One region of the Mesorhizobium sp. P2_E9 genome, then DNA from elsewhere that is predicted to be linked to it. Evidence: riboswitches for the same ligand, from Rfam matches in the RefSeq annotation. Region 1 holds a riboswitch; each other region holds the start of a gene.
What was found. Region 1 has a riboswitch for cobalamin ahead of AC1D05_RS14390 (aromatic ring-hydroxylating oxygenase subunit alpha). Riboswitches for the same ligand answer to the same signal wherever they lie in the genome.

Region 1 (9,458 bases):
TTCGCGCGCCGCGTCGAGAAAGCTCTTGGCCGTCGGCGAGGAGAACAGTTCGCCGACCGCGACCGCATCCAGCATGTTGCGGCCGGTATAGCCGATGAAGGCCGGCTCGTGACCGGAGCCGCCGCCGGTGATCACGCCAACCTTGCCGGCGACCGGGGCATGGCGGGCCGCGATGACGCGCGGGTTGCTGCCGCCGAGCCTGACGATGTCGGCATGCGCCTTGACGAAGCCCTTGACTGTGTCCTCGACGACCTCGTCGGGATTGTTGATGAAACGCTGCATTGTTGCTCCCGCCGCTCAGATGATGGTGTAGCCGCCGTCGACCAGAAGGTCGGCGCCGTTGATCATGTCGGCGCCGTTCGAGGCCAGGAACACGGCAGCGGCGGCGATTTCCTGCGGGAAGGCGAAGCGGCCTGTCGGAATGCGCAGCTTCAGCGCCTCGCCGCGCGGCCCGTCCCAGGCTTTCTTGCCGAGCTCGGTCAGAACCACGGTCGGCGAGATCGTGTTGACCGTGATGCCGTGCCTGCCCCATTCGGCGGCAAGCGTCCTGGACAGCCCGATGACGCCGAATTTCGAGGCGCAGTAGGCGGCGTGCTGGTCGATCGCCACGGTGCCGGCCTGCGAGGCCATGTTGATGATCTTGCCGCCCTTGCCGGCCTTGATCATGGCGCGCCCGGCAGCCTGGGAAATCAGGAACGTTCCCTTGAGATTGATAGCGATGGTCTTGTCCCAGGCGTCGAGACTCAGTTCCTCGGCGGGAGCAAGCATGACGACGCCGGCGCTGCTGACGACGATGTCGATATGGCCAAATGCCGCCAGCGCCGAAGCGAACACGGCGTCCACGGATTGCGGGTTGGACACATCGCAGACGAAGGCTTTCGCGCCATTGCCGAGTTCGACGGCTTTCGCCTGCGCAACCGCTTCATTGATATCGATCACCCCGACAATTGCGCCCTTGGCGGCGAATGCCGATGCGATGGCGCTGCCGATGCCCGACGCGCCGCCGGTGACCAGGGCGACCTTGCCGCCCAGCGAAAAATTGAGATCAACATCTATTGAATCGGTCATGGTTCTCTTCTCGGCCTGATGGAGTGCGGGGCGGACTGCAAAGCCCACCCCGCGGCTGGATCACTTGCGCGTCGCAAGCAGCTTGTCGACATTGTCAGCCGTCACCGGCGTCCACGGCACATTGTAGAGCTTCTCCTTGCCGTCCTTCCAAGGCATGTCCTTGTAGGTCTCCCAGATGTCGGACTGCGGCTTGTAGTCACCCTTCTTGGCATTGAAGATGGCAAGGTCGAGCGCACCTTGCGCCTGGGCGCGCGCATCCTGCAGGATCGAGGTCATGTCGCCGTTCTTGACCGCATGCAACGCGTCGGTGATGCCATCGATGCCGGCAATGGAGAAGCTCTTCACGTCAAGTTTGGCTGCCTTGATCGCCTCGATGGCTCCAAGCGCCATCTCGTCGTTTTGGCCGATCACGCCATTGATCTGGTTCGGGTGAGAGGTGAGCCAATTCTCCATCAGCGTCTGGGCCTCGGCGCGCGACCAGTTTGCCGTCTGGTCCTCGAGGACCTTGACGTCGGGGCATTCGGCCAGCGCCTTCTTGTTGCCTTCCAGCCGCGAGATCTGCGCGGACTGGCCGACGGGGCCCTCGAGGATGACGACATTGCCCTTGCAGCCGATCTTGTCGAGCACGGTCTTGGCTTCCATGTAGCCCGAGATCGTATCGTCCGATCCGACATAGGAGGTCAGAAGATCGGAATGGACGCGGGTGTTCGAGCCGATGACCGGAATCCCGGCGTCGGCGGCGGCCTGCACGGCGGCAGTGCCGGCGTCGACATCGATCGGCGCAAAGATGATCGCGTTGTATTTCTGCGTGACCATCGTCTTGAACTGGTCCTGCTGCACCAGCGCGTCATAACGGCCGTCAAACACCGTCAGTTCGACCTCGCCGCTCTTGACGGCGGGATGGTCCTGCAGCGCGGCGACCCAGATCTGCATGAACTCGGCATTGAGCCCGTAGGGCGCGGCGCCGATCTTGATCTTGTCCTGCGCCATGGCCGGCGCGGCCAGCAGCGCGGTCGCGGATGCGAGCGCGATCATCCATCTTTTCATTTCGTTACCTCCACCTTGAGTGAGCGACCGACATGGTTCGCCTTACAGCGGACGCGCTGACGCGAGTCCGGTACCGGAAAGGGGCCTAGGCCCCGTAGTTTCGCTTCTGGTCGAGCATCACGGCGCCGACGATGAGGGCGCCCTTGAGGACCTGCTGGTAGTAGGATTGGATGCCCATCAGATCGAGGCCGTTGTTCATGACACCTATGATCAGCGCGCCGATCAGCGTGCCGGTCACCCGGCCGACGCCTCCCGACAGGCTGGTTCCGCCAATCACCACCGCCGCGATCGCGTCGAGCTCATAGGCAATGCCGGCCTGGGGGAGCGCGGATCCGGTGCGGGCGCTGAGCAGCATCCCGGCGAAGCCGGCAAGGCCGCCGGAAATGACATAGACGAGGAACTGGATGCGGGTGATGTTGATGCCCGAGGTCCTGGCCGCGTGCGGGTTGCCGCCGACGGCATAGATGTAGCGGCCAAAACGCGTCCGGTTGAGGATCCACCACGACACGGCGAAGACGACGGCAAGAATGAAGACCGGCGCGGGTATGCCGAAGACGTCGCCGGTGCCGATCCAGCGGAAAGCCGGCGTCAGCGCCGGAACCGGACGGCCGCCGCCATAGATGAGGGTCATTCCGCGCGCCGCCGAAAGCATGCCGAGCGTCGTCACGAAGGCCGGCACCGAGAAGCGCGACACGATGAGGCCTGAAATCGAGCCGCAGGCAATGCCGACCAGCAGGCCGATAGCGAGGCCCAACGCGACCGGATAGGGCGCGCCGGCGATGCCGGCGGTCGCCGAAGTGGTCATGAAGCTGGCGCTGACGATGCCCGCGAGCGCGACGACGGAGCCGACCGAGAGATCGATGCCGCGGGTGAGGATGACGAAGGTCATGCCGATGGCCAGCACACCGTTGATAGATGTCTGCAGCAGCACGTTGGAGATGTTGCCGGCCGTCAGGAAGAACTCGTTGGAGACCGAGAGCACCGCCACCAGGATCAGGAAGGCAAGGAAGATGCCGTACTCCTGGATCAGCAGCCGGCGCTGCTCGGAACCGAGCCAGCCTTGCATCGTCTTCTTGTCGCCAACCGACATTCCTGGCTCCTTTGCCGCCGAACCCTGTTCAGGTCGATAGGTGGACGAGTGATTGCGCATCCGTTTCCTCCCGCCTGAAGATTCCGGCGCTTCTGCCGGCCCGCATCACCATGATCCGGTCCGAAATCCCGAGAACTTCATCGATCTCGGAAGAGATCATCACCACCGTGCCGCCGGCGGCGGCGAAGTCGCAGATGATCCGGTAGATTTCACGCTTGGCGCCGACATCGACGCCACGGGTGGGCTCGTCCAGCAGCAGCACCTTCGGGTTGCGCAGGAACCACTTGCCGAGCACCACCTTCTGCTGGTTGCCGCCCGACAGGCCGGAGACCGGCATGGTGTCGCGCGCCGCCTTGATCTGAAATCGCTCCCGCATCCGGCGGCTTGCTTCCGCCTCGCGTGCCCCGTCCATGGCAAAGGCCGGGCTCATCTCGGGCAGGCTGGCCATGCAGATGTTGGCGCGCACGGAATCGGAAAGATTGAGGCCGGTCAGCTTGCGATCCTCGGTGACCAGCGCCAGGCCATGCGCCATCGCATCCGCCGGCTTCGAGATGGCGACCGGTTTTCCGTCGATGGCAATGGTTCCGGCCGAAGGCCTGTCGAGCCCGAACAGGCAATTGAAGATTTCCGTCCGTCCGGCCCCCATCAGTCCGTAAATGCCGAAGATCTCGCCCTTGCGCGCTGAAAAGGAGATGTCCTCGATCTTGTTCGGGCAGTTCAGCCCGGCAATTTCGAGTCCGGTTTCCTCGGTCGGCGTGTTGGTCTTGACGTATTCCTCGGACAGTTCACGGCCGACGATCATGCGGATCAGGCCGGGCCGGTCGATCTCGGCAAGTTCCCCGCTGCCGACATAGGAACCGTCCCGGAAGACCGTGTAGGAATCGGCGACCTGGAATATTTCCGACAGGCGGTGCGACACGTAGACGATGCCGCGGCCCTGTCTTTGCAGGCGGCCGATCGCGGCAAACAGGTGCTGTGCCTCCCGCTCGCCGATCGCCGACGTCGGCTCGTCCATGAAGATGACCTCGGCGTCGTGGCTGAGCGCCTTGGCGATCTCGACCAGCTGCATCTGCGCGACCGAGAGGTTCATCATGTATTGGGTGGCTCGAATGTCGAATTCGAGATCGTCCAGAAGCTTCTGCGCGGCACGGTTCATGGCGCGGAAATCGATGCCGCCGAACCGCGCCTTGGGCTCACGGCCGAGATAGATGTTCTCGGCGACCGTCATGTGGGGAACCGGGCTCAGTTCCTGCTCTATGATGGCGATGCCCGAGGCCAGCGCGTCGGCGGGGCTGGTAAATTCCACGTCCTTGCCGCGACGGCGGATTGAGCCGGCATCGCGTTTTTGGATGCCCATCAGAATCTTCAGAAATGTCGATTTGCCGGCGCCATTGCCGCCGCAGAGCGCGTGAACCGTGCCGGCACGAAGCTGAAAGCGGCCGTCGCGCAAGGCGGCGACGCCACCAAAGGACTTCTTCAGCCCTTCCACTTCGAGCAACAGCTCCACCATCGTCCTCCCATGACTTCGGCTATCCCTGTCGGACGCCGATCGGCACATGATCTCCCGCCCAAATGCCAATACTGACAATAGTCAAGTTGCAATCGACAAATGTCAAGCTGCGCGCAAACTTTAAAATTTGGCGACCGGAGGCGATGCGCTGGATTTCAGAAAACCGTGAAAAAACAAATGATTATCGCGGCCGTCCCAATTCGTGGCCTGCCCGACAAGTGATGGCGTTCACGGAATTGTTCCGCCGATGATTCACGGGGGAAGGGCCAAAAGCACCGAGCCGCAAGCCACGTTTGTGGTTCGTGCGGGATGGTCGGTTTAACGGAGAAGACTCTGCCGAAACAGGTTGAAGGGCAGGGCGCCACGATGACGCCGTCCCATGTCCAGGACCGGCACGAAGGCCACGCCTTCAGCGTAGGCGCCTGCCTCGTCGTCTCATCTGGTGCCGCCTTGCCACGAGGTGTGGCGTCCGTCGTCGGAGCGGCTGGGGACCATGCCGCGCTAATCCGCCCCGATATTGTCTACGCCTCGATTTCGAGAGCCGACAACGGCTTCGAGCAACAGGCGAGGATGAAGCCGTCGTCGATCTCGTGATCGAGGATGCCGCCATTGTGGCTCATCTCGACGGCGCCCGAGACTTTCTTCACCTTACAGGTCCCGCACAGGCCGAACTCGCAGGCGGCCGGGATCCTCACTCCCGAAGAGCGCGCGGTCTGCAGCACGGTCTGGCCGGCGACGCACTCTGCGTCGACATCCGAAAGCGCGAAGCGGATCGGTGTTTTGGCTTCGACCGGAACGGCAGCATCGTCATCAGCCGGCAATGCGAACGGTGCCGGGATTTCCTCCACCGCGGGCGCGGCAAAGCTCTCCTGGTGGTATTTCGTCATGTCGAAGCCGGCGGCATCCAGCATGCCGCGCACGGCGCGCATGAAAGGGTCCGGACCGCAGCAGAAGATCTCACGTTCACGGAAATCGGGCGCCAGCAGCGGCAGCCGGATGGCGTCGATGCGGCCCATATGGCCGTACCAGCCCTCGCGGCTCGACCGCTCCTCTATCATGAAGCCGAGCGACAGGCCCGGCATATGGCCGCCGAGCAGTTCGAGCTCCTTGCGGAAGATGATCTCTTCGGCTCGCCGCGCGCAGTTGACGAAGCCGACATCGGTCCATGGCGCGCAGTCATTCAGCCAACGCAGCATCGACATCATCGGCGTCACGCCCGAACCGGCCGAAATGAACAGATATTTGGCCGCCGGGTGGCTGTGCAGCGAAAAGTCGCCCGCTGGCCCGTAGGCCTTGACGTGCGAGCCGGGCTTCAGGTGATCGAACATCCAGCGCGTGCCGATGCTGCCGGCCTGCGCCTTCACCGTCACTGCGATCGAGAATGGCCGCGATGGCGACGACGACAGCGTATAGGTGCGCATCAGCGGCCCGTCTGACGTCGGCAGCTCCAGCGTCACGAATTGACCTGGCTTGTACCGGAACCAGGTCTGGTTGTCGGAGCGAAAGGTGAAGGTCTTGACGTCAGGCGCTTCGTCGCTGACGCCGATCACTTCCAGCACCTGCAGCCTGTCGTTCCAGGGCGCCATCTGGTCGAGATGGCGATAGAGCCCAAGATCAGTCATCGCGTTCATCCCTCTGATCCTTCATTTTCGCGCATGGCGTAATCCCAAAACCGCGGAACACTTTTGGACGCCATGCGCTAAGCGACACTACGCAGCGCCGGCCGGCCATCTCCGACAAGGCGCGGGCCAATGAAGCGGGCGTACCAGTCGACGAACTGGATCACGCCGCCCTCATGCAGCTCCGAATAGGGGCCGGGTTCATAGGCTGGCGACAGGATGCCGAAGGCGTTTTCCTCGACGATGCGGCGGTCCTGGTCATTGGTCTCGGTCCAGACATGGGTGAGCTCGGCAAGATCGTAATCGACGCCCTCGACCGCATCCTTGTGGACCAGCCATTTGGTCGTCACCGCCGTTTCCGTGGCGCTGATCGGCAGCACGCGGAAGGTGACGGCATGGTCGATCAGGATATGGTTCCAGGTCGTCGGATAGTGATAGTGCATCAAGGTGCCGATACGGTCGGCCGAGACGCTGTCGGAGAGGTTCTTCTTCACCGCCCGCTTGCCGGTCATCGTGTAGCTGACAGCATCGCGCAGCAGCGGCGCGCGGGTGGCGCGGTATTGCCCGGCCGGGTCGATGCGGAACTTGCTCGGCAGGCCGGCTGCTTCGCACTTGGCCCAATGCGCCAGCATCTCCGGATCGCTGTCGGCGCCTTGCACGCCGGTCACTGTCGGGGCTTCCGGGAAGGTCTTGCACAGTTCCGGGTGATTGCCGGCGCAGTGATAGCACTCGCGGTTGTTTTCCCAGACCAGCTTCCAGTTGCCCTTCTCGACGATCGTGCTCTCGAAGGCGATCTTTGCTTCGCTCAGGCGGTGCGGCTTGAGGTACGGTTCGATCATCGCTCGCATCGGCGCGAAGTCGGCGGGCTCCTTGGCCAGGCAGATGAAGATGTAGCCGGCCACGCTTTCGCAGGCGACCGGCTTCAGGCCGAACTGGCTCTTGTCGAAGCCGTCGGCCATCTGGCGTGCGAACAGCAGCCTTCCGTCCAGCTCGTAGGTCCACTGGTGATAGGGACAGACCAGCTTTGCGGCCGTGCCCTTGTCGGTGTTGCAGACGCGGCTGCCGCGATGGCGGCAGGAATTGTGGAAGGCATTGATCTTGCCCTGCTGATCGCGCACCAGCACGACCGGATAGTCGCCGATCTGTACGGTGATGAAGCTGCCGGGCTTGGGCAGTTCGCAATCATGGCCGATGAACAGCCAGTCGCGATACCAGATCAGCTCCATGTCCAGCTTGAAGAAATCGGGATCCGTGTAGAAGGGCTGCTCGAGCGAGAATCCGTCCCTGCGGCCGTTCAAGAGCCTCAGCATGTCGTTGCGCGTATCCATGTCCTGTCCTCTTCGTTCGCCGCATCGGCCCGAAATCGAAATCGATTTCGGACAGCACGGTGCGCAAATTCAAAGCCTTGGAGCGTACTTTGTGCGTCCAAGTGGACGCACGTCGCTCCAATGACTGACTATGGTGGTGATTGAGGAAGGATCGGACGCAAGCCGGTGAAAACCGCGCAAGCATCATCCGCCTCTTGACCGCCCACCGCGATCAGTCGAGTCTAGAAATCTCGGGCTGGTTTCCGGGCTCTGGAGTTGTCCTTGCGGACCATCGCGACACCTTCCCAGGCTTTTCGCCCAGTGGTCTCCCGTTGCGACTTGAACTCCACCACCGTTGCGGGGGCAGCGCCGGATTCTGACCGGCTTCCCAATTCTCCACTCCATCGTCACGAAGCGGCACCTGAGATGGCATGATCTAATCACGACAGCGCTTGCGACATCGGCATGAAAGCGACATCGCATCCATGTGGCGCGACACGCATGCACAACGCCCGGGTCAAGAACCGCGGTCACGAAAATCGTCGCGGTGACGGCTGAACGCTGAGCCTCCGGACAGTTGGTGATCGCAGCGTTGGCTTTAGCTAATATTTTGATATCAAAAAGAAAAATGTCCGACGTAGAAGGCCTTGGTACAATTTCAAGTGGTGGATACTTGGTCCACACGGAACAAACTTCGTGATTGGAAACGGCCAGCTGGCTTTCCCACATCGGGGCTGTCCGAACGACGCGATTTTAATCCCAAGACACGCCGCTAGACGGACGGAAAAAATACTGGAGTACCCAAAATGAACAAGATTGTTCTCACTGCCGCCGCCCTTCTGGCCATCTCCGGCAGCGCCTTCGCAGGCAGCGACAATTACGGCTCCAATGGCGCCAACCAGCCTGCCGCGACTTCGGTTGACAATTCGCGCACGGCTTCGATCCGTGAAAGCGGCTGGCCAGTCTACAAGCTGCTCAATTCATCGGGCGACGTGCAGAAGTCGATCCCTCAGAGCAGCGACCGGGACCACTTCGGCAACCACTAACAGCCGAAACCAATTCCAAAAAAGAGCGGCGGGCCATGCCCGCCGCTTTTTTATGCCGTCGAGACGGGTTCTGTCTTAAGCCGCTTTTGCTTCCGGCTTCTGGAGTGCGAAGGAATGTCCGTCCGCATCGAAGATATGCAGGTCCTCGGCATTGGCACTCAGCCGCAGCGTCGAGCCGCGCTTGACCTCGACATTTCCCGGCAACTTGGTCACCAGCGGCAGGTCGGCGCGGCCAATGTCGACATAGACCAGCTGGACCTCGCCGAGCTGCTCGACATAATCGACCGTTCCCTCGAACAGATAATCCGCGCCGGTGGCGACGATCAGGTCCTCCGGCCGCACGCCGAAGCTTACGGCCGCACCCTTCGCCGAGGCAGGCGTCGCAATCGGCACCGTAGCCTTGCGCCCGCTGACATGGCTGACGACGGTCGGGTTGCCGGTCTTGTCGATCGTCGCCGGCAGGATGTTCATGGCTGGCGAGCCGATGAACTGGGCGACGAACAGATTGCCCGGCTTCTTATAGAGATCCATCGGCGTGCCGACCTGCTCGATATGGCCGTCCTTCAACACCACGATGCGGTCGGCGAGCGTCATCGCCTCGACCTGGTCGTGGGTGACGTAGATCATGGTCGTGTTGGGCATCGATTCCTTGAGCTTGGCGATCTCGATACGCGTGGCGACGCGCAGCGCGGCATCAAGGTTCGACAGCGGCTCGTCGAACAGGAACACTTTCGGATTGCGCACGATGGCGCGGCCGATGGCGACGCGCTG
Region 2 (9,458 bases), on a different contig from region 1:
TGCTGCTCGACCGGTTCAAGATCGATCCGGCGGTCGCTTCGGCGGTATTCGTCACCACCGTCACCGATGTCGTCGGCTTTTTCGCCTTCCTCGGTCTCGCCACATGGTGGTTCGGCGTCGCGTGAAGGCACAAGTGACCCTCAATTGACTTTTACGTAAATGCCGTGCGAGGCTCGCGCGGGGTGCTGCATCGATTCCGGCGTGGCAAGGGTTTGGTTCGGGACAGGAGGCGACGCCGCATGGCGATCGCCAGGGATTCCGGGGTGCGGGAGTGACAATGCGGGAATATTATTCGATCACTGAGCTGACCCGCGAATTCGACGTGTCGACGCGGACGCTGCGTTTCTATGAGGACGAGGGGCTGGTGCAACCGGTGCGGCGCGGCCGCACACGGCTGTTTCGCCCGTCCGACCGCCATCTCATCCGGCAGATCATGCGCGGCAAAAGGCTCGGCTTCTCGATCAACGAGATCCGCGAAATCATCCAGATGTACAAGGAACCGCCGGGCGAGGTCGGTCAACTCAAGCTGATGATCAAGCGCATCGAGGAAAAGCGTGAGGATTTGAGGCAAAAGCGCCGCGACCTCGAGGAGACACTCGCCGAACTCGACCAGGCCGAGGAATCCTGCGTCGAGCGGCTCGTGGAGCTCGGCGTCAACACCTGAGTGCTGCTCAAATCCAGCGCCGAACCCTTTTGGCGTAGTCGCGGTATTTCTTGCCGAATTTCGCCGCCAGGATCTTTTCCTCGCCCTCGATCGCGGCCTTTTGCGTGGCGAAGGCCGCGATGAACGCCAGCGGCAGGAACCAGACGATCCCCGAGACTAAGGCGACGCCGATCAACAGCAGCGTGTTGGCCAGATACATCGGGTTGCGGGTGATGCCGAAGGGGCCTGTGGTGACGAGGTGGTCGGGTACCGCGTTGGGGTTGAGCGTTGTCTTGGCCCGGATCATGGTGCGGATGGCGGTGAACCAGAGTGCCGCGACGCCGAACAGCGCCACCCAGCCGGCGGCGAACAGGATGTCGCCCAGAAGGTCGCCGATCCAGGGCAGGGGAAAGAAAAGACCGAGGGCAATGCTGATGGCGATTGCCGCGGTGTAGATCACCGGCGGCCATGGGATCACCCCGGGTTTCGGCTGGGTTTCGGTCATTGCGTTCCTCCCTCGTCCATCTTGTCTTCGGTCTGGGCCGTGCAACTGGCGGCCAGATCGCCCAGATGCGCCCGGAATTCCGCACTCTGGTCGTTGTTCTCGAGCCGATCAAGCGTGGCCTCGCCCTCGATCGTCGTCAGCATGCAACCGCAATAGCTGGTGCAGAAGGTTGCGTTGCGCATCTGCTCGCATGAGCGCTGGCAGGTTTTCAGGAAATTGACCTGCGGGGTTTCGACCTGGGCCGGCATGATTTGCGAAAACAGCCAGACGCAGCCGATCAGCAGTGGCTGGTGGATCAGGTAGAAAGCGAGGCTGTGGCGGCCGATGAAGAGCAGCGGATTGGCCCAGCGGCCGGGCGCCAGGCTTGCCAGCCGCGCCCGCAGGCCGGACGCCGAAGCGAGTTTCGCCACCCCGATGCCGATCAGCACGGCGCCGAACCATGGAAACAGCGGCACATAGTCGTTGGAGCGCGGATTGATCGCCGACAGGCCGATCCACCACAGCCAGGGGTGATCCAGCGCCTCGAAGCGCAGATAGACGGGCGCCGCGATGACGAGCGCGGCAACGACAAGCGTCAGCAAGGCCGGCAGCCGCAGGAAGGCGAGGCCGAGCAGGCTGGCGAGCGCGATCTCGTGCAAGATGCCGAAGAAAATGAATCCATCCGGCGTGGCGATGCGGGTGACCACCGAAATGGCGATCGCCGCACCGGCGACCATGGCGAAACGCTTCCAAAAACCGTTCCAGCGGATTTGCGGGTCGTGGGCGAGGTAGAGGCTGACGCCGACCAGGAACAGGAAGGTCGAGGCGATGCAGCGTGCGTAGATCTTCCACCAGCCGAAGGCGGTGAGGCCGGGGTCGGTGTAGCCGAAGAATTCCAGGTCCCAGGTGAAATGGTAGCTCGCCATCGCCAGCAGCGCGATGCCGCGCACGATGTCGATGGCGACGATGCGCTTGGATGGCTCCGGAACGGGTGCGGTCGGCGTGTCGATGGTCATGGTCTCGCGATCTGATTCAGGCCCGCCTGAGGACTACCACGGTTGGACGGGACAGAAGAAGGCCGGGAGCACGGCGATGCAGGCGCCTGGGTCGAGCGACGCTTTAGGCCAGCATAGGAAAGCCTTTGACCGGTTTCGCTTTTTGCCGGTTATGCGTCGGTTTCCTCTTAATCGCCCGGGACTGAGCGCGGCAGATTTGAGCGGTGATTCTGCTTTGGGGAAGCAATGTCCACCCATGTGCGCCACCCGATCTGGCTCCCGGCCCTCAAGGCCGCGGATGCGCGCACCTTCGCCTCGCTCTATGCGGTCGAATCCTTCGCCCGCGCCACAGTGTCGAGCGTCATCCCGATCCAGGCCTACGAAATCCTGCACAATGAGCAGATCGTCTCGATCCTCTACACCATCGTGGCGCTGCTCGGCCTGTCGGTGACGTTGTTCATGCCGATGCTGATCCGCCGCTTTGCCCGGCGCTGGGTCTACACCGCAGGCGCCTGCCTGCTCGCCATCGGCTCGCTGTTCTTCGTCACGCACACGCTGGCCGGGCAGTTGGCGGGCATGCTGTGCCGCGTCATGGGCGCCAGCGCGCTGTCGATCACGCTCAACCTCTACATCATGGACCACATCCGCAAGACCGACTTCATGCAGGCCGAATCGCTGCGCATGGCATGGTCGATGTTCGCCTGGACCGGCGGGCCGACGCTTGGCATCTTCCTCTACACGCGCTTCGGCATCTATGCCGCGCATGGCGCGGTGGCAGTGTTCGCGCTGGCCCTGCTGGCCCTGTTCTGGGCCTATCGGCTGGGCGACAACCAGTCGATCCGGCCCGGCAAGACCCGGCCGGCCAATCCGCTCGCCAATATCGGCCGTTTCGTCGCGCAGCCGAGGTTGAGGCTGGCCTGGCTGATCGCCTTCGGCCGCTCCTGTTTCTGGACGACTTTCTTCGTCTATGGGCCGCTGTTCATGGTGATCACCGGCGAGGGGAAGCTGGCCGGCGGCCTGCTGGTCTCGGCCGGCAATGCGCTGCTGTTCATGGCGATCTTCTGGGGCAAGGCGGGCAAGCGCTTTGGCGGCCGCAAGACCATGACCTTTGCCTATTTCGCCATGTCGGCGATGCTGCTGGCGGCGGGCACGGTGGGAGCGAGTGCGCCGCTGCTGACCGGCGCTTTCCTGCTTGGTGGCGCGTTCTTCACCATCGCGCTCGACGCGCTGGGTTCGACCGCCTTCATGCGCTCGGTGCGCTCCTATGAGCGGGCGCAGATGGCGGCGGTCTATCGCACCTATCTCGATTTTTCCGAGCTGACGCCGCCCTTGGTCTATTCGGTGGTTCTGGCCTTCTTCGGACTGGGCTCGGTGTTCATCACGCTCAGCCTGCTGGCCGCCGTATGCGGCTTCGTGACCTGGCGTTACCTGCCGAAATCGCTGTGAGGATCACGGCAAAAGCGCTGCGTGCCGCTCGCGCACCCAGTTGTGGAAGCGGTGCAGGTCGTACTCCTCTGGCATCAGCACGCCGGCTTCGTGGCGCATCGAGCGCAGGCCCCTCTGGTTGACCTCGCAGATCGCCGCATCCTCTTCCAGCACCTGTGTGCAGAAAGCGACGATGTTGTCGATGTCGGTCGTGGCCAGCGCCTCGGGCGCGAACAGCCATTCGGCGACAAGTTCGGTCTGCTCCGGGCCGAGCGGCACCAGGCGCACGGTCCTGACATAGTCGACATGACCGACGATGAACATCGAGGGCAGGCTGGTGGCATAGGTCTGGCCGGCGGCATGTTCGGCTGGCGTCAACCCCGAGAAGACCGGCCCATGCGTCTGGCCATCGCGTGACCAGGTTTCGGCGCCGGCGCGCAGGCCGCCGGAAAACTCCGGCGCGTCATTGTCGGCGTGGCGCGTCCATTCGGGATCGTCATGCCGGCTCATCAGGCCGCGGCCATAGATCGGCACCAGCCGCGACAGATCCTTATGGACGCCCGGACAATGCAGGCACTCGTTGAAGTTTTCCCAAAAAATCTTCCAGTTGCAGTTCATCACCTTGCGCAGCACATGGCCTGAGACCAGCGTTTCCAACGGCCAGTTGCCGAGATTGCCGGAGGCGGGATCAAAGGATGCGTGTGCCGAGCCGGCTGCGTCCTCCTGCAAATTGATGAAGACGAAGCCGCGCCACACCGACAGCGCGACGCGATAGAGCGGGTGGTGGGCCTTGTCGAAGCCGTCAGGCAGCGATTTCGACGGCACGCGCACGAGATCGCCGCGCAGCGAATAGGACCAGGCGTGATAGGGGCATGTGATCAGCCGCGCCTTCAGCCTGCCTTCGCTTTCCTGGCAAAGCTGCGAGCCGCGATGCCGGCAGGTGTTGTGGAAGGCGCGCAACTCGCCGGTGTCGTCGCGCAGCACGATGATGTCCTGCGTGCCGATGCGGAATCGGCGGAAGGCGAGCGGCTGGGCCAGATCGGCCTCGCGACAGACGAGCAGCCAGTTTTTATACCAGATAGCATCAAGGTCGCGTTGATAGGCTGCCGCATCCCAATAGGCCGACGAGGGTAGCGTCGGCTCGGCCCGGGTCAGGCCGTTATAGGGATCGCGCTCGCTGGCAATGGGCTGCATGGCTGGCTTCCTGTGAGGGCGCCAGCCGACACCCGGCCAGTGCAATTGTCAATTGTTGTGCCGAGAACCATGCGGGTGTTGCCGGCATGGCGCAATCGCGCTGTTTGCCGGCGGAATTTGGTTTGCCGCGTGTCGTGATTTTCCCTATAGTCGCGCAAGTCGTCGGTTCCGTTTTGGAGCCAAGAGGGAATGCGGTTCGGGCTCGTTTGTTGCCCAATGCCGTGGCTGCCCCCGCAACTGTGTGCGGTAGTCCTCTCCATATGCCACTGAAGATTCGTCTTCGGGAAGGTGGAGAAGGGCGCTGATCCGCGAGCCAGGAGACCTGCCGACGACGGCAAAACTGACAGGCCCTCGGGTGGAGGGTGAAAGGACAAGATATGACTACCGCTTCCGTCTCCCTCGGCGCCTCCGTCTCCTCGCAGTCGCGCTTCATGCAGCTGGCGCTCGCCGCGCTGCTCGGCACCTTCATCATCGGCTTTGTCGGCTTCTCGCATATCGATGCGGTCCACAATGCCGGTCATGACAACCGGCATTCGATGGCGTTTCCCTGCCACTGACGAGGATCTGACATCATGAATCTGTTTCGCAACGTCGTGTTCATCGCGGCGATCGCAGGGCTCGTGGCCGGCGTCGTCCTCGCCTGCATGCAGGCCTATGCCACGGTGCCGCTGATCCTCAAGGCGGAAGTCTACGAACAGGCCGAAGGCGGCCACAAGCATGAGCACGCCGCGGCGCCGACTGATACCGCCAGTGGCAACGCAATGAGCTCCGCCGCACCGGCGGCATCAAATACCATGAGCGCCGCGACCCCGGCACCGGCTGAGGCTGCTGCTCCGGCCGAAGACGAGGGCTGGGCGCCGGCCGATGGCTTCGAGCGCTTTGCCTTCAACATCGTCTCCAACGTCGTCACCGGCATTGGCTTCGCGCTGATCCTGGTCGCGGTTTCGGAATTCGCCGGCGGCATCGGCAATTGGCGCCAGGGCGTGTTCTGGGGGCTGGCCGGCTTTGCCGTGTTCACCCTGGCGCCGGGCCTCGGCCTGCCGCCGGAACTGCCGGCCATGCCGGCAGCCGACCTCACGCAGCGCCAGATCTGGTGGGTGGCAACCGTGGTCGCGACCGCCATCGGGCTCGGCCTGATCGCGTTCCGCAAGTCGCTGCCGCTGGCCATCCTTGGCGTGGCGCTGATCGTTGCCCCGCACATTGTCGGCGCGCCACAGCCCGACAGCTTCGAGACACCGATCCCGGAAGGCCTGCACCACCAGTTCGTGGTGGCGGTGACGGTGACCAATCTGGTGTTCTGGCTGGTGCTTGGCGCTGTCGTCGGCGTGGTGCGCGGACGCTTCACCGGCACCGCGACCAGCCTGCGCGACAGCTTTGCCTGATCGAAGCTCGCTGACCTTCATCATCGGCGGCGCGCGCTCCGGCAAGAGCGCGCACGCCGAAACCCTGGCGACGGCGTTGCCGTCACCATGGACCTATATCGCCACGGCTGAAGCCTATGACGACGAGATGCGTGAACGCATCGCGCTGCATCGCTCGCGGCGCGGCGAGGGCTGGATAACCGTCGACGCACCGCTCGATCTTGCCGGGGCGCTCGAGGCGTTGCCCGACAATCAGCCGGTGCTTGTCGACTGCCTGACGCTGTGGCTGACCAATCACATGCTGGCCGATCACGCTCTCGAGCTGGAATGCCGGCGGCTGGCGGATGTGCTGTCGCGGCCGCGCGGGCCGTGGTTCGTGGTCTCCAATGAAGTCGGCCAAGGCATCGTGCCGGACAATGCCCTGGCGCGCCGTTTTCGTGATGACGCCGGACGGCTCAACCAGCAGGTCGCGGCGATTGCCGACACGGTGCTGCTGATGGTGGCGGGGTTGCCGCTCAAGGTGAAATGAGATGACCGACATCGACGACAAGGATGAAGAGCGCCATCGCGCCAAGATGGCCAAGCGCAAGGCGGTGCAGGATGCGGAGGTGGCGAGCAAGACGGTTGAGAAGGGGCTGCTGATCGTCAACACCGGCCCGGGCAAGGGCAAGACGACGGCCGCCTTCGGCCTGGCGCTCAGAATGCTCGGCTACGGCAAGCGCGTCGGTGTTGTCCAGTTCATCAAGGGCAAGTGGCACACGGGCGAGAAGGATGCTTTCGCCGCCTTCGGCGACCGCGTCGTCTGGCACGCGATGGGCGAGGGCTTCACCTGGGAAACGCAGGATCTGAAGCGCGATATCGCGGCGGCGGAAGCTGCCTGGGCCAAGGCGCTGGAGTTGATCGCAGATCCCTCGATCAGCCTTGTCGTGCTCGACGAACTCAACATCGCGCTGCGTTATGACTATCTCGACCTCGACAAGGTGGTTGCAGCGCTGAAGGCCCGTCGAGAAGGCCTGCATGTTGTCGTTACCGGCCGCAACGCCAAGCCGGCATTGGTGGAGGCCGCTGACCTTGTCACCGAAATGGGCGTGACCAAACACCATTTTTCGGCAGGCGTGAAAGCGCAGCAGGGGATCGAGTTCTAGAACACCAGAACCGTGATCGCCGAGACCAGCCCGAACAACCCGATCAGCAGATAATCGGCGACGCGATAAAGTTTCAGCGCCCGCCTGATGTCGCCGCTGTCGACATCACGGCGGCCGCCTTCGCCCATGAAGACGTCGTCGACCACGATGCCGCCATAGCTGCGCGGCCCAGCCAGCGCCAGACCAAGCGCGCCGGCCATGGCGGCTTCCGGCCAGCCAGCATTGGGCGAGCGGTGCCTTCTTGCATCGCGCCCCACCGCTTGCCAGGCACTGCGGGGGTCGGCATCCTTGACCAGGAAAGCCGCCAGCACGATCAGCAGTGCGGTCAGCCGCGACGCCGGCAGGTTGATCCAGTCGTCGAAGCGCGCGGCGGCCCAGCCGAAAGCCTCGTGGCGCGGGGTGCGGTGGCCGATCATCGAATCGGCGGTGTTGGCGGCCTTGTAGGCGGCACCACCGGCCAATCCGCCGACACCGGTCCAGAAGGCGGGGGCGACGATGCCGTCGGAAAAATTCTCGGCCAGGCTTTCGATCGCCGCGCGGCAGACGGCGGCGCGGTCGAGCGCTTCGGGATCGCGGCCGACGATGCGCGAGACGGCGACGCGGCCCATGGCGAGGCCGCCGCTGTCGAGCGCGTCAGCGACGGCCTCGACATGGTCGTAGAGGCTCTTCTGCGACAGCAACGATGTCGCCAGAAGGGCGGCGATGAAGAGCCCGAACGGAACGAACCAGAGTAGGACAAGCTGCACGGTAAGGCCGATCACCGCCGGCATCAGCACGATGACCAGCAGCGCCTGGACGCCACGTTGACGACGCAGCGCGTCGGGATCAGTGGCGCGGTTGAGCCTGCGATCGAGAAAGGATATCAGCCTGCCGAACCACGTTACGGGATGGCCGATGGCGCGGAACAGCCAGTCCGGGTAACCGAGGGCCAATTCGACGGCCAATGACAGGAAAGCGATCAGGATTGACATGAAGCTTCTTGATGGAGCGGTGGACCACGGTGGAAGTCTTGGCCGGGCGCGGGTGCTTTTCCCCAACGCCGTGCTGCCTTTTGTCGACCTCTCGACTGGTATCAACCCGCACTCCTATCCGCTTTTCGACCTGCCCGCCACCTCGCTGTCGCGATTGCCGGAAGCCGGGCGCGGGCGCGAGCTGACGGAAATCGCGGCTGGAACCTATGGCGCGCCGTCGCCAGCCAATCTCGTCGCGGCGCCCGGCACGCAGATCCTGCTGCCGCGAGTGGCCTCGCTGGTCAGGCCCGGCAAGGCGTTGGTGCTTGGCCCAACCTATGCCGAACACGCGCGTGCCGCGGCGATCGCCGGTCACGAGGTGGCCGAAGTCAGCGATTTTCCGGTGCTGGCGGACGCCGACCTTGCCATCATCGTCAACCCCAACAATCCGGACGGTCGCGTCATCGAGCGCGACCGGTTGCTGGCGCTGGCCGCCGGCCTGCGCGCAAAAGGCGGGCTGCTGGTCGTCGACGAGGCCTTCATGGATGTCGGCCCGCGCGAGCACAGCCTCGCCGGTGACGTCGGTCAAGGCGGCATCGTCGTGCTGCGCTCGTTCGGCAAGTTCTTCGGCTTGGCCGGTCTGCGGCTTGGCTTTGCGCTGTCCGATGCAGCAACCGTGGAACGGCTGGAGACGCAGTTCGGCCCATGGGCCGTCGCCGGTCCGGCGCTGGAATACGGCATTCGCGCGCTTGCCGATATTGGCTGGCAGGACGCAATGCGGGCATCCCTTGCCGAGGCAGCGACGCGGCTCGACCAACTGTTCGGCCGTTTCGGCGTGCCTGTCGCCGGCGGCACCACGCTGTTTTGCTATCTCAGCCTGCCGGATGCGGCCGGCCTGTTTTTCGCGCTTGGCGAACGCGGCATCCTGCTTCGGCATTTCTCCGGCCGGCCGCATGTCTTGCGCGCCGGCCTGCCGGGGAGTCAGGAGGAATGGCTGCGGCTCGAATCCGCCCTTGCCGAATGGGCGGCGCGGCGCGAGGATCGATCAAAGGGTTCAGAACAATGATCCATGTCTGCTCGCTGGCGAAGATCGAGGAAACGGTGGCAAGGACCGGCGCCGATCGGGTATTGTCGCTGCTCTCCGCTGGAACGGAGGTGGTCCGCCCGGCCTCGATAGCGCGAGAAAACCATCTGCACCTGGTCATGCACGATATCGCGGTGGCGCAGGACGGCATGACCATGCCGGGCGAGGAGCATGTCC
Region 3 (9,458 bases), on a different contig from region 1:
AGCGTATAGATGGCGCGCTCTTCCGCATCGGCCGGGATTTTCACGCTGGCGCCCGGCGTCAACCTGAGATCAGCATAGAGCGTCTCGGTATCGGCCCGCACTGGCGAGCGCAGCCCCTGGAAGTCACCGATGACCACGCGACCGCGGACACCTTCGGCGTCGATCTCGGGCAGCCGCAAGGCAGCCGTGTTCTCGAACACCGGCGCGACCTCTTCCTTGCCATCAGGCAAGGCCAGCCATGTCTGCAGGCCGGAGATCGACATTGGCGCACCGCGCAGTTCCTCGGGCGTGCGCTCGGAGTGGACGATGCCGCGGCCGGCGGTCATCAAATTCACGTCGCCGGGCTGGATCACCATTTCCGTGCCCAGCGAATCGCGATGCCGGATCTTGCCGTCGAACAGATAGGTCACTGTCGACAGGCCGATATGCGGATGGGGACGGACATCGAGCGCCTGGCCGGCGCGCAGGATCGCCGGGCCCATGCGATCGAAAAAGATGAAAGGCCCGACCAGCCGCCTTTTGGCGGTCGGCAGAGCGCGACGGACCGGAAAACCACCAATGTCCTTGGCGTTTGGTATCACCATCAATTCGATCTGGTCGCTGGCAAAGGCGTCGCCGGCTTCAGGGTCTTTCCCTGGGAAGAAGCTCATGAACTCTCCTTGTCAGCGGCCAAGGGCCGCTTTGGCGGCATCAGGCAAAGCGGATGGCTGACTTTGCCCGTAGTTTCGCCGCCACCTCTTCACGATTGCGCGGATGCTGGTGGGTTTCGAGCGAATCGAGCAACTCGCGCGCTGATGCCGCAATGGCTTCGACGGCGTGGTCGAACGCGTGCTGGTTCTGCTTCGACGGCCGTGTCGTTCCGCTCAGCTTGCGGACGAACTGAAGGGCTGCGTCGCGGACTTCGTCATTGGTTGCCGGCGGATCAAAATTGAACAGGGTCTTGATGTTTCTGCACATCGCTTCCGTATCTCCTCTCGTCCTGGAGCCGTTTCAATCGGGATGAGTTTAATCCCCAACCATGATCGTGTCCAAAAACCGGCGAGGCAAGACCGCCGTTCGCGACTGTGCATCAATCCGCGTCGAGCGGCTCCGTGCCAACCGGCTTGCCGTCGCGCGACAGCCTGATCTTCTCGACCTTGTCCTCAGCGGCCTTCAGCAGCCGGTCGCAATGCGCCTTCAGCGCCTCGCCGCGCTCATAGATCTTGATCGACTGGTCGAGCGGCACGTCGCCACGCTCCAGATCATCGACGATCTTCTCCAACGCGTCGAGTGCCTGCTCGAAGCTCATCGCCTTGACGTCTTCATTGGTCTCAGCAGCCATTATTCATCCTTTCATCAGTCGCCCGACATGGGCGGCGACCGAAAATGCCAATCCTTGCAGATCGTAGCCGCCCTCAAGCAGGCTGACGAGCCGGTTGCCGCTGTGGCGGGCCGCGCGCTGCATCAGCTGGCCGGTCGCCCAGTCGAAATCGTCTTCGGTCAGATTGATCTCGGCCAGCGGGTCGCGGTGGTGTGCGTCGAAGCCCGCCGAAATGATGATCAGATCGGGCGCGAAATTGTCGAGCGCCGGCAGGACGCGCGACAGGAAGGCATCGCGAAACACCTCGCTGCCGGTCTGCGGCGCCAAAGGCGCGTTGACGATGTTGCCGGCGCCGGTCTCGCTCGTCGCGCCGGTGCCGGGATAGAGCGGCATCTGGTGCGTCGAGCAATAGAGCACCGACGGATCGTCCCAGAAAATATCCTGCGTGCCGTTGCCATGGTGCACGTCCCAGTCGACGACCGCGACACGCTCGACGCCATGCTTCTTCTGCGCATAGCGCGCCGCGATCGCCGCCGTGTTGAAGAAGCAGAAGCCCATCGCCGTCGTTTTTTCGGCATGGTGACCAGGCGGCCTCGCGGCGACGAAGACATTGTCGGCGCGGCCTGAAAAAACATCATCGACAGCAGCGTTGGCGGCACCGATGGCGGTGATCACCGCCTGCCAGCTCTTCGGGCTGGCGGTGGTGTCGGCATCGACGCGGGCAAGGCCCTCTTCGGGAATGGCGGCGCGGATGCGCGCGACGAAATCGGCGGGATGCGCGTAGAGGATGGTGGCCTCGTCGCCCTCCGGCGCCTTGACGCGATCAAGCGCGGCAAAGGCTTCGTCGTCGAGGACGCGCTCGATGGCGCGCAAGCGGTCCGGCCGTTCGGGGTGACCGGGCGGTGTGATGTGCTCAAGAAAGATCGGGTGGGTGTAGAGACGGGTTGTCATGCTCCCTATCTAGTGCCCCGGCGCCGCGATGGCCATGCATTGCGGCTCGATCGCTGGGGAAAATCACGCCTGCGTCCATCGGCGTCGCTGCGGGGATTGGCGCCGCAGGCGCTTCGGCGTAAGGTCCCGCCACTGCCTGGTGCCCGCCGCAAGCGGGAGAATCGGGAACACGGTTGAACTCCGTGGCGTGCCCAACGCTGTGAGGGGGACCGCGCCGGTAAATGCCACTGTCGATGACGGGAAGGCACCGGACGCGGGTTGATCCCGAGCCAGAAGACCGGCCTGGCAGGCATCGTCATCCGCATGGTCAGGCGGAGGACATGGACTGCGATCGCAAGGGGACAAGCGATGCCGGATTCTATGAACGACGGATTTGACCAGATAGCGCGCGACGCGGTCTACCGCGCCATGTTCACGCGGCGCGACGTGCGCAGCCATTTCCTCCCCACGGCACTCGATGATGAGGTGCTGGCGCGGCTGCTGCTTGCCGCCCATCACGCGCCGTCTGTCGGTTTCATGCAGCCGTGGAATTTCATTGTCATCCGCGATGCCGCGCGACGGGCGGAGGTGCGCGACCTGTTCCTGGCCGCGCGAGAACAGGAACTGCCTGAAATCGAAGAAGACAAACAGGCGCTCTACCGCAAGCTCAAACTGGAAGGCATCTGCGAAAGCGCGCTCAACATCTGCATCACCTGCGACCGCCAACGTTCGCAGGGGTCGCCATTGGGACGCTGGCACAATCCGGAGATGGATCTCTACAGCACGGTCTGCGCGGTGCAGAATTTCTGGCTGGCGGCGCGCGCCGAAGGCGTCGGCGTTGGTTGGGTCAGCATCATCGAGCCGCAAGCGCTGAAGAGCCTGTTGGCCATTCCCGAGCACGTGACACCGATCGCCTATCTCTGCGTCGGCCGTGTCTCGGAATTCGCGCCGAAACCGGACCTTGAAACGCATGGCTGGGGCCGACGGCTGCCGCTGCCCGAATTGATCACGAGCGAAACTTTTTGCGGGCAAGGCGAGGCGCGGCTCAAGTCAGCCGTGGCGGACCTCAACATCGCTGTTATCGCGCCCGCGCATCCCGCCGATCAGCGTGTCGCGCCTGCAGTACCCCAGCGCGACCCGCCAAAGGAGGCCAGCGCCTTGTCCTTCAACTCCCTGAACTTCGACGACGCTTCGGCCAGCCGGGCATCCCAGGCCGGATCGGGCACCTGGCCGGCGATGGTCTTGAAATAGACCTGCATCAGGCAAGCGATGGCGAATGGCTCGATGAAGGCCGCCTTGAAGGCCCAGGCGAAGACGATGGCGAGCACGAAGGCCCAGCCGGCGAGCTGCCCTGGCATCATGAACAAAATGGCGGCGGCCGGGGCCAGCATCAGCAGGAAGATGACGAAAGACACGCCCCACATGATGACCGCCAGCCAGACGGCGTTCTTGACCATGGTCTTGCCGTTCTGGGCGTAGAGCACGACGCCTTGTCGGGCCGTCTCGAAGGGCGAGGACGAATTGATGCGGATGTTGTAGCCGAGGATGATCTCGTCGACATAGGTCAGCGACAGGCGGATCACCGTGTTGATGAAGGAGACCAGGCCGCTCAGGCCCGGGATCGGCAGGAAAGCGGCGATGCCGCCGAGCAGGCCGGTGATGGCGCGGATGGCGCCCTTGACCAGCTGGTCGACGACGAAAAGGATATTGGCCTCGGCAAAACGCTCTGTGACGACCTGCTTTGCATAGGCGATCTGGTTCTGGCCATCGGGAACATCCCGGCCATCGATCAGATGGACCATGACGGCGATATGGCCAGCCTTGACGACGTAGAGGATGTATTCGCGGATCCAATAGACGGCGATCGAAACGATGCCGAAACCGACCACGCCACCCCACAGGGCGAAGGACATTGGCCCGTCGGGATCGGTGGAGATATGGCCGACGCCATAACCGACGGAGGCGCCCGTGCCGGTCGCCACGATGTAGGCCAGAGTGATGCCGAAATAGACGATCATGCGAAAGACAATGAAGGGCCAGGTCCTGATCATGATGGACACCGACCGGCCGATCTCGAAATCCCACATGGCTCCGAATCTCCCCTCAGAGATGGCTGCGAAGGATGCGCTCACCCCATAGATTGGTCAATCGGGGGCGGTGGTCAGCGAGGCGCCCAACGGGGATTTGGGTCTGTTATGAACCTGGTTTTCTGAGGAGGCCTTCAAGCAGCTGCTTGAAGGCCGCCACCACCATCTTCGATGTCGCTTCGGGATCGTTCGAATTGGCGATCCGCTGCGCCGCCTGGCTGCTGGCGCCATTGATCAGCCGTGCGGCGGTCTCGGGGTCGACGCTCGGGACGACCACCCCTTCCCCCTGCAGCGCGGTCAGATGATCGGTCATTGAACCGACGCAGGCATTGGCATTGGACCATTGCGCCGGATCGCCCAGCACGGCTGGACCATCGCGGAACATGATGCGCTGGATTTCCGGCTCCAGCGCCATCTCGATATAGGTCGTGCATTCGTCGACGAAGTGTTGCCAGCGAGTCGGCGCTTTCGAGGCGACCTCATTCACCCGAGCCGCCATCTCGCCGTCGATTTCGGCGATAACCGCCTCCAGCAGTCCCTTCTTGTCGCCGAAGTGATGATAGAGCGCGCCGCGCGTCAGTCCGGCCGAGGCAGTGAAATCATCCATCGACGCTTCGGCATAGCCTGTCGTGCCGAAGGCCTGGCGCGCCGCGGCGATCAGCTTGGCGCGCGTCTCGGCAATCATCTCCTTGCGGGGTCTGTGCATTCTGCCTGGCCTTATCCACATACGTTCCGTATGCCAATTGACATACGTCGCGTATGGTCTATCTAATCCTCATACGCTCCGTATGTAATTGTCAGATCGCCTTTTGTCGAGGAACCGCCATGCAAAACCCCTATGCTGAAATCTTTCGTGCTCCGGGAGCCAAGGGCTTTGCGGCCGCCGGCTTCATCGCGCGCCTGCCGATCGCCATGGCGCCGATCGGCATCGTCGCCATGCTGTCGCAGACGCGCGGCGAATACTGGTTGGCGGGTGCGGTCTCGGCGACATTCGCTCTCGGCAACGCATTCGTCTCGCCGCAAACGTCGAGGCTGGTGGACCGACTTGGCCAGACGCGGGTTGCGGTCCCCACCACCCTCATCACATTTATCGCCTTTGCGGTGCTGATTGTTGCGGCCAATCAGGACTGGCCGGTATGGACGCTGTTCGTGTCGGCACTGGCGGCCGCCGCCATGCCCAGCATGCCGGCAATGGTTCGCGCGCGCTGGACCGAGCTTTTTCGCGGACGTCCGCAAATGAACACTGCATTCGCGTTCGAGTCGGTCGCGGACGAGCTGGTCTATATTGTCGGCGCATCGCTTTCGGTGGGACTTAGCGCTGCGCTGTTTCCGGAAGCCGGCGTTCTCGCAAGCACGCTGTTTCTTGCCATTGGCTGGGCCGCGTTCATCCTGCAGCGTTCAACCGAACCACAAGTGCGGCCGGTTGGTGATGGCTCCGCCGGCTCGGCAATACGTCTGCGGCCCGTGCAGATCATCACCTTCGCCATAATTTTCGTTGGCGCGACCTTCGCGACGACGGAGGTCAGCACGATAGCGCTCACCAAGGAGCTCGGCCAGCCCAGTGCCGCCAGCCTCGTCATCGGCGTCTATGCAGTGGGATCGTTCGCGCTCGGCATTGTGGTCGGCGCGCTCAACCTGAAAGCGCCGCTACAGCGGCAACTCGCCATTGCAGTCGCCACCCTGGCGCTCAGCACATTGCTGCCGCTCACGGCTGGCTCAGTGCCGCTGCTGGCCCTGACCGTGTTCCTGAGCGGCGTGGCGATCTCGCCGACCTTCATCACCGCTTTCGGCCTGATCGAGCGGCATGTGCCGGAAGCAATGCTGACCGAGGGCATCACCTGGGTGACGACAGGGATCGGCATCGGCATGGCGCTGGGCGCGTTCGTCGCCGGCGCGGTGGTGGATGCGTTCGGCGCCCAGAGCGGGTTCTGGGTTTCAGTGGCGGCAGGCACCATCGCGCTGATCACCGTGCTGCTTGGCCAGCGCAGCCTTGCCACCCATAAATGCGAGCTGGAGGGATGCGACGCCGCCGCTGTTCCGGCCGAGTGACCGCCAGGATATGTCGAGATTCAGGTCAGGCCGACCTCACCTGAATATCAACATGGCCTAGATAATCTCGGTCTTGGCGATGTGGATGCCAAAGCCTTCGAGGCCGACATAATGGCGCTCGCGCGAGGCGATCAGGTTGATCGAGGAAATGCCGAGATCCTTCAGGATCTGCGCGCCGAGGCCGATCTCGCGCCATTCGTTCTCGCGACGGCGGGCCTCTTCATGATCCTCGCGGTCGCCGCTTAGCGGACGCTTCCGCTCCTGGTGGGCGACGCCGACCGAACCCTCTCTGAGATAGACGATGACGCCGCGCTTGCGCTCGCCCATCGCTTTCATGATGGCGTCCAGCCGGTGGCTGGTGCCGAAGACGTCGGTCACCACATCCTCGGAATGCAGGCGCACCGGCACGTCCTCGCCGTCGCGGATATCGCCGAAGACGATAGCGACGTGATGCATCGTGTCCCAGGGAAGCGTGTAGGTGAAGACCTGCGCCTTGCCGCCAAGCGTGTCGATATCGGAGCAGGCGACGCGCTCGACCAGCGTTTCCTTGCGCTGGCGGTAGGCGATGAGGTCGGCGACCGACACCTGCTTGAGGCCATGCTCCTCGGCGAAAGCCTGCACCTGCGGGCCGCGCTTGACGGTGCCGTCATCATTGACCAGTTCGGAAATGACGCCGATCGGCGGCAGACCGGCGAGCTTGCACAAATCGACCGCGGCTTCGGTATGGCCCGAACGCATCAGCACGCCGCCTTCGCGCGCGATCAGCGGAAAGATGTGGCCCGGGCGGACGAAATCGGAAGCGCCGACATTGCCATTGGCGAGGTTGCGCACGGTCAGCGTGCGGTCGTCGGCCGAAATGCCTGTCGTCGTGCCATGCTTGAAATCGACGCTGACGGTGAAGGCGGTGGTGTGGGCGGAATCATTGTCGGCGACCATCGGCTGCAGGTTGAGCCGCTTGGCTTCCTCGCGTGGCATCGGCGTGCAGACGATGCCCGAGGTGTTACGCACGATGAAGGCCATCTTCTCCGGCGTGCAGTGGACGGCGGCGACGATCAGGTCGCCTTCATTCTCGCGCCCGTCATCGTCCATGACGACGACGATCTCGCCGCGTTCGAAGGCGCGGATAGCTTCGACGATCTTCTTCTGGTCGTAAGGCATGGAATGCTCGCTTCGCTAGCAGGGAATAAGGGAGTACGGCAGTAGGGCAGTAGGGGAAAGGAAAAATTTGGCTGTTTCAGTGGGCTGCGTAGCACAATGCCTACTGCCTACTGCCTACTCCCTGCCCTGTCTGTCCCCTATGCCGCAGATAATGATCGGCGATGGCACAGGCAACCATCGCTTCGCCGATCGGCACGGCGCGGATGCCGACGCAGGGATCGTGCCGGCCCTTGGTCATCACCTCAACGTCGTTGCCGTCCTTGTCTATCGACTTGCGCGCCGTCAGGATCGACGAGGTCGGCTTGACGGCGAAGCGGGCAATGATCGCCTGGCCGGTCGAGATGCCACCGAGGATGCCGCCGGCATTGTTGGACAGGAACACCGGCTTGCCGTCATTGCCCATGCGCATCTCGTCGGCATTCCGTTCGCCGGTGATACGCGCAGCCTCGAAGCCGTTGCCAATCTCGACGCCCTTGACGGCGTTGATCGACATCAGCCCGGAGGCGATGTCCTGATCGAGCTTGGCGTAGATCGGCGCGCCAAGCCCCGGCGGAACGCCGTCAGCGACGATCTCGATCACCGCGCCGACAGAGGAACCGGCCTTGCGGATGCCGTCGAGATACTGCGTGAAGACGGGAACGGAAGCGGGATCGGGGGTGAAGAACGGGTTCTCGGCGTCACCGATGAAATTCCAGTTCCAGTTGGCGCGATCGATCGACTTTTCACCCATCGAGACCAGCGCGCCGCGCACCACCATGCCCGGCACCACCTTGCGGGCGAGCGCGCCTGCCGCCACCCGCGCCGCTGTTTCGCGGGCCGAGGAGCGGCCACCGCCGCGATAGTCGCGTATGCCGTATTTGACGTCATAGGTGTAGTCGGCATGGCCCGGCCGGTACTGGCGAGCGATCTCGCCATAGTCCTTCGAACGCTGGTCGACATTTTCGATCAGCATCGAGACCGGCGTGCCGGTGGTGATCATCGTCTCGCCGTCCTCGTCGAGCACGAAGCCCGACAGCACCTTCACCTCGTCCGGCTCGCGGCGCTGGGTGACGAAGCGCGACTGGCCCGGCCGGCGCTTGTCGAGCTCGGCCTGGATTTCGTCACGCGTGAAGCGGATGCCCGGGGGGCAGCCGTCGACCACGCAGCCCAGTGCTGCACCATGGCTTTCGCCCCAGGTGGTGACACGGAAAAGATGGCCGAACGTGTTGTGAGACATGGAAAAGTGCCCTGCCCGGCAGCGGAGCCGGTTGAAGCCTGCCTTCTATTGGCGTTTTTTGCAGTGGTCAAACTGTCATCCCCGCCGTTTAAGTTTTGACACATTCGGCTGGTTTCTGCTTTCTTCCATCCGCCGTTGAGGATCCGCCGCCACCCAAGCCGGCGCAATGACCAAAGAGGACGATTATGCGTACCCTGATTGGCGCTGTTGCCGCCACGCTGCTGCTTTCCACCGCTGCTTTCGCCGGCCAGACCGAAGGCCTGATCAAGAAGGTCGACAAGGACGCGCTGACCCTGACGCTGGACGACGGCAAATCCTACAAGCTGAACGCAGAGACCGATCTCGACGCGCTGAAGCCGGGCATGGACATCGTCATCGCCTATGACGTGACCAATGGCGAGAACGTCATCACTGACATGCAGTTGCCGGACGGCGACACGAACTAAAGCTTCCGACCCAATTTGGATGTGTGCCGTCGGTTCGACATTCCGCCGAGCCGGCCCAGTCGCCTCTTACGCGATTGTGGCCGCAAACTGCCGTGTCTGGCCATTGTAGACGGCCTAAAGCCACTCCAGGCTCTTGCCTTGGAGTTTGAGCACGCGATCCTGCGGTATCTCCAGGTTCGCGGCCTCGTCTTCGGCCATGTCGAGCACGAACCGGAACAGGGTGCGCATGACGCCACCGTGCGTCACGCAGACCGTCCTGCGGTCCATCTCGT

Region 2: it holds a riboswitch for cobalamin, as region 1 does, so the genes downstream of both, AC1D05_RS06845 (CbtB domain-containing protein) here and AC1D05_RS14390 (aromatic ring-hydroxylating oxygenase subunit alpha) in region 1, are expected to answer to the same signal.
Region 3: it holds a riboswitch for cobalamin, as region 1 does, so the genes downstream of both, bluB (5,6-dimethylbenzimidazole synthase) here and AC1D05_RS14390 (aromatic ring-hydroxylating oxygenase subunit alpha) in region 1, are expected to answer to the same signal.

What each region holds. Positions count from the first base shown of each region.
Region 1 covers NZ_JBFUET010000007.1:188,663-198,120, reverse strand. Annotated here, with positions in the region: gene AC1D05_RS14420 (dihydroxyacetone kinase subunit DhaK) at 1-282, opposite strand, end outside; gene AC1D05_RS14415 (SDR family oxidoreductase) at 298-1,068, opposite strand; gene AC1D05_RS14410 (substrate-binding domain-containing protein) at 1,129-2,115, opposite strand; gene AC1D05_RS14405 (ABC transporter permease) at 2,201-3,205, opposite strand; gene AC1D05_RS14400 (sugar ABC transporter ATP-binding protein) at 3,234-4,712, opposite strand; gene AC1D05_RS14395 (FAD-binding oxidoreductase) at 5,237-6,337, opposite strand; gene AC1D05_RS14390 (aromatic ring-hydroxylating oxygenase subunit alpha) at 6,415-7,662, opposite strand; cobalamin riboswitch at 7,879-8,081, opposite strand; gene AC1D05_RS14385 (DUF680 domain-containing protein) at 8,448-8,687, shown strand; gene AC1D05_RS14380 (ABC transporter ATP-binding protein) at 8,763-9,458, opposite strand, start outside.
Region 2 covers NZ_JBFUET010000003.1:164,637-174,094, reverse strand. Annotated here, with positions in the region: gene mgtE (magnesium transporter) at 1-125, shown strand, start outside; gene AC1D05_RS06870 (MerR family transcriptional regulator) at 278-664, shown strand; gene AC1D05_RS06865 (methyltransferase family protein) at 672-1,148, opposite strand; gene AC1D05_RS06860 (heparan-alpha-glucosaminide N-acetyltransferase) at 1,145-2,143, opposite strand; gene AC1D05_RS06855 (MFS transporter) at 2,369-3,568, shown strand; gene AC1D05_RS06850 (aromatic ring-hydroxylating oxygenase subunit alpha) at 3,572-4,741, opposite strand; cobalamin riboswitch at 4,888-5,085, shown strand; gene AC1D05_RS06845 (CbtB domain-containing protein) at 5,119-5,298, shown strand; gene AC1D05_RS06840 (CbtA family protein) at 5,314-6,123, shown strand; gene cobU (bifunctional adenosylcobinamide kinase/adenosylcobinamide-phosphate guanylyltransferase) at 6,116-6,631, shown strand; gene cobO (cob(I)yrinic acid a,c-diamide adenosyltransferase) at 6,633-7,247, shown strand; gene cbiB (adenosylcobinamide-phosphate synthase CbiB) at 7,244-8,218, opposite strand; gene cobD (threonine-phosphate decarboxylase CobD) at 8,217-9,263, shown strand; gene AC1D05_RS06815 (tyrosine phosphatase family protein) at 9,260-9,458, shown strand, end outside.
Region 3 covers NZ_JBFUET010000031.1:23,531-32,988, reverse strand. Annotated here, with positions in the region: gene AC1D05_RS34635 (pirin family protein) at 1-650, opposite strand, end outside; gene AC1D05_RS34630 (DUF2277 domain-containing protein) at 691-957, opposite strand; gene AC1D05_RS34625 (exodeoxyribonuclease VII small subunit) at 1,070-1,321, opposite strand; gene AC1D05_RS34620 (histone deacetylase family protein) at 1,325-2,251, opposite strand; cobalamin riboswitch at 2,372-2,551, shown strand; partial or broken gene bluB (5,6-dimethylbenzimidazole synthase) at 2,600-3,238, shown strand; gene AC1D05_RS34610 (hypothetical protein) at 3,334-4,317, opposite strand; gene AC1D05_RS34605 (TetR/AcrR family transcriptional regulator) at 4,424-5,023, opposite strand; gene AC1D05_RS34600 (MFS transporter) at 5,143-6,366, shown strand; gene ribB (3,4-dihydroxy-2-butanone-4-phosphate synthase) at 6,424-7,524, opposite strand; gene aroC (chorismate synthase) at 7,625-8,740, opposite strand; gene AC1D05_RS34585 (DUF1344 domain-containing protein) at 8,926-9,186, shown strand; gene AC1D05_RS34580 (histidine phosphatase family protein) at 9,301-9,458, opposite strand, start outside.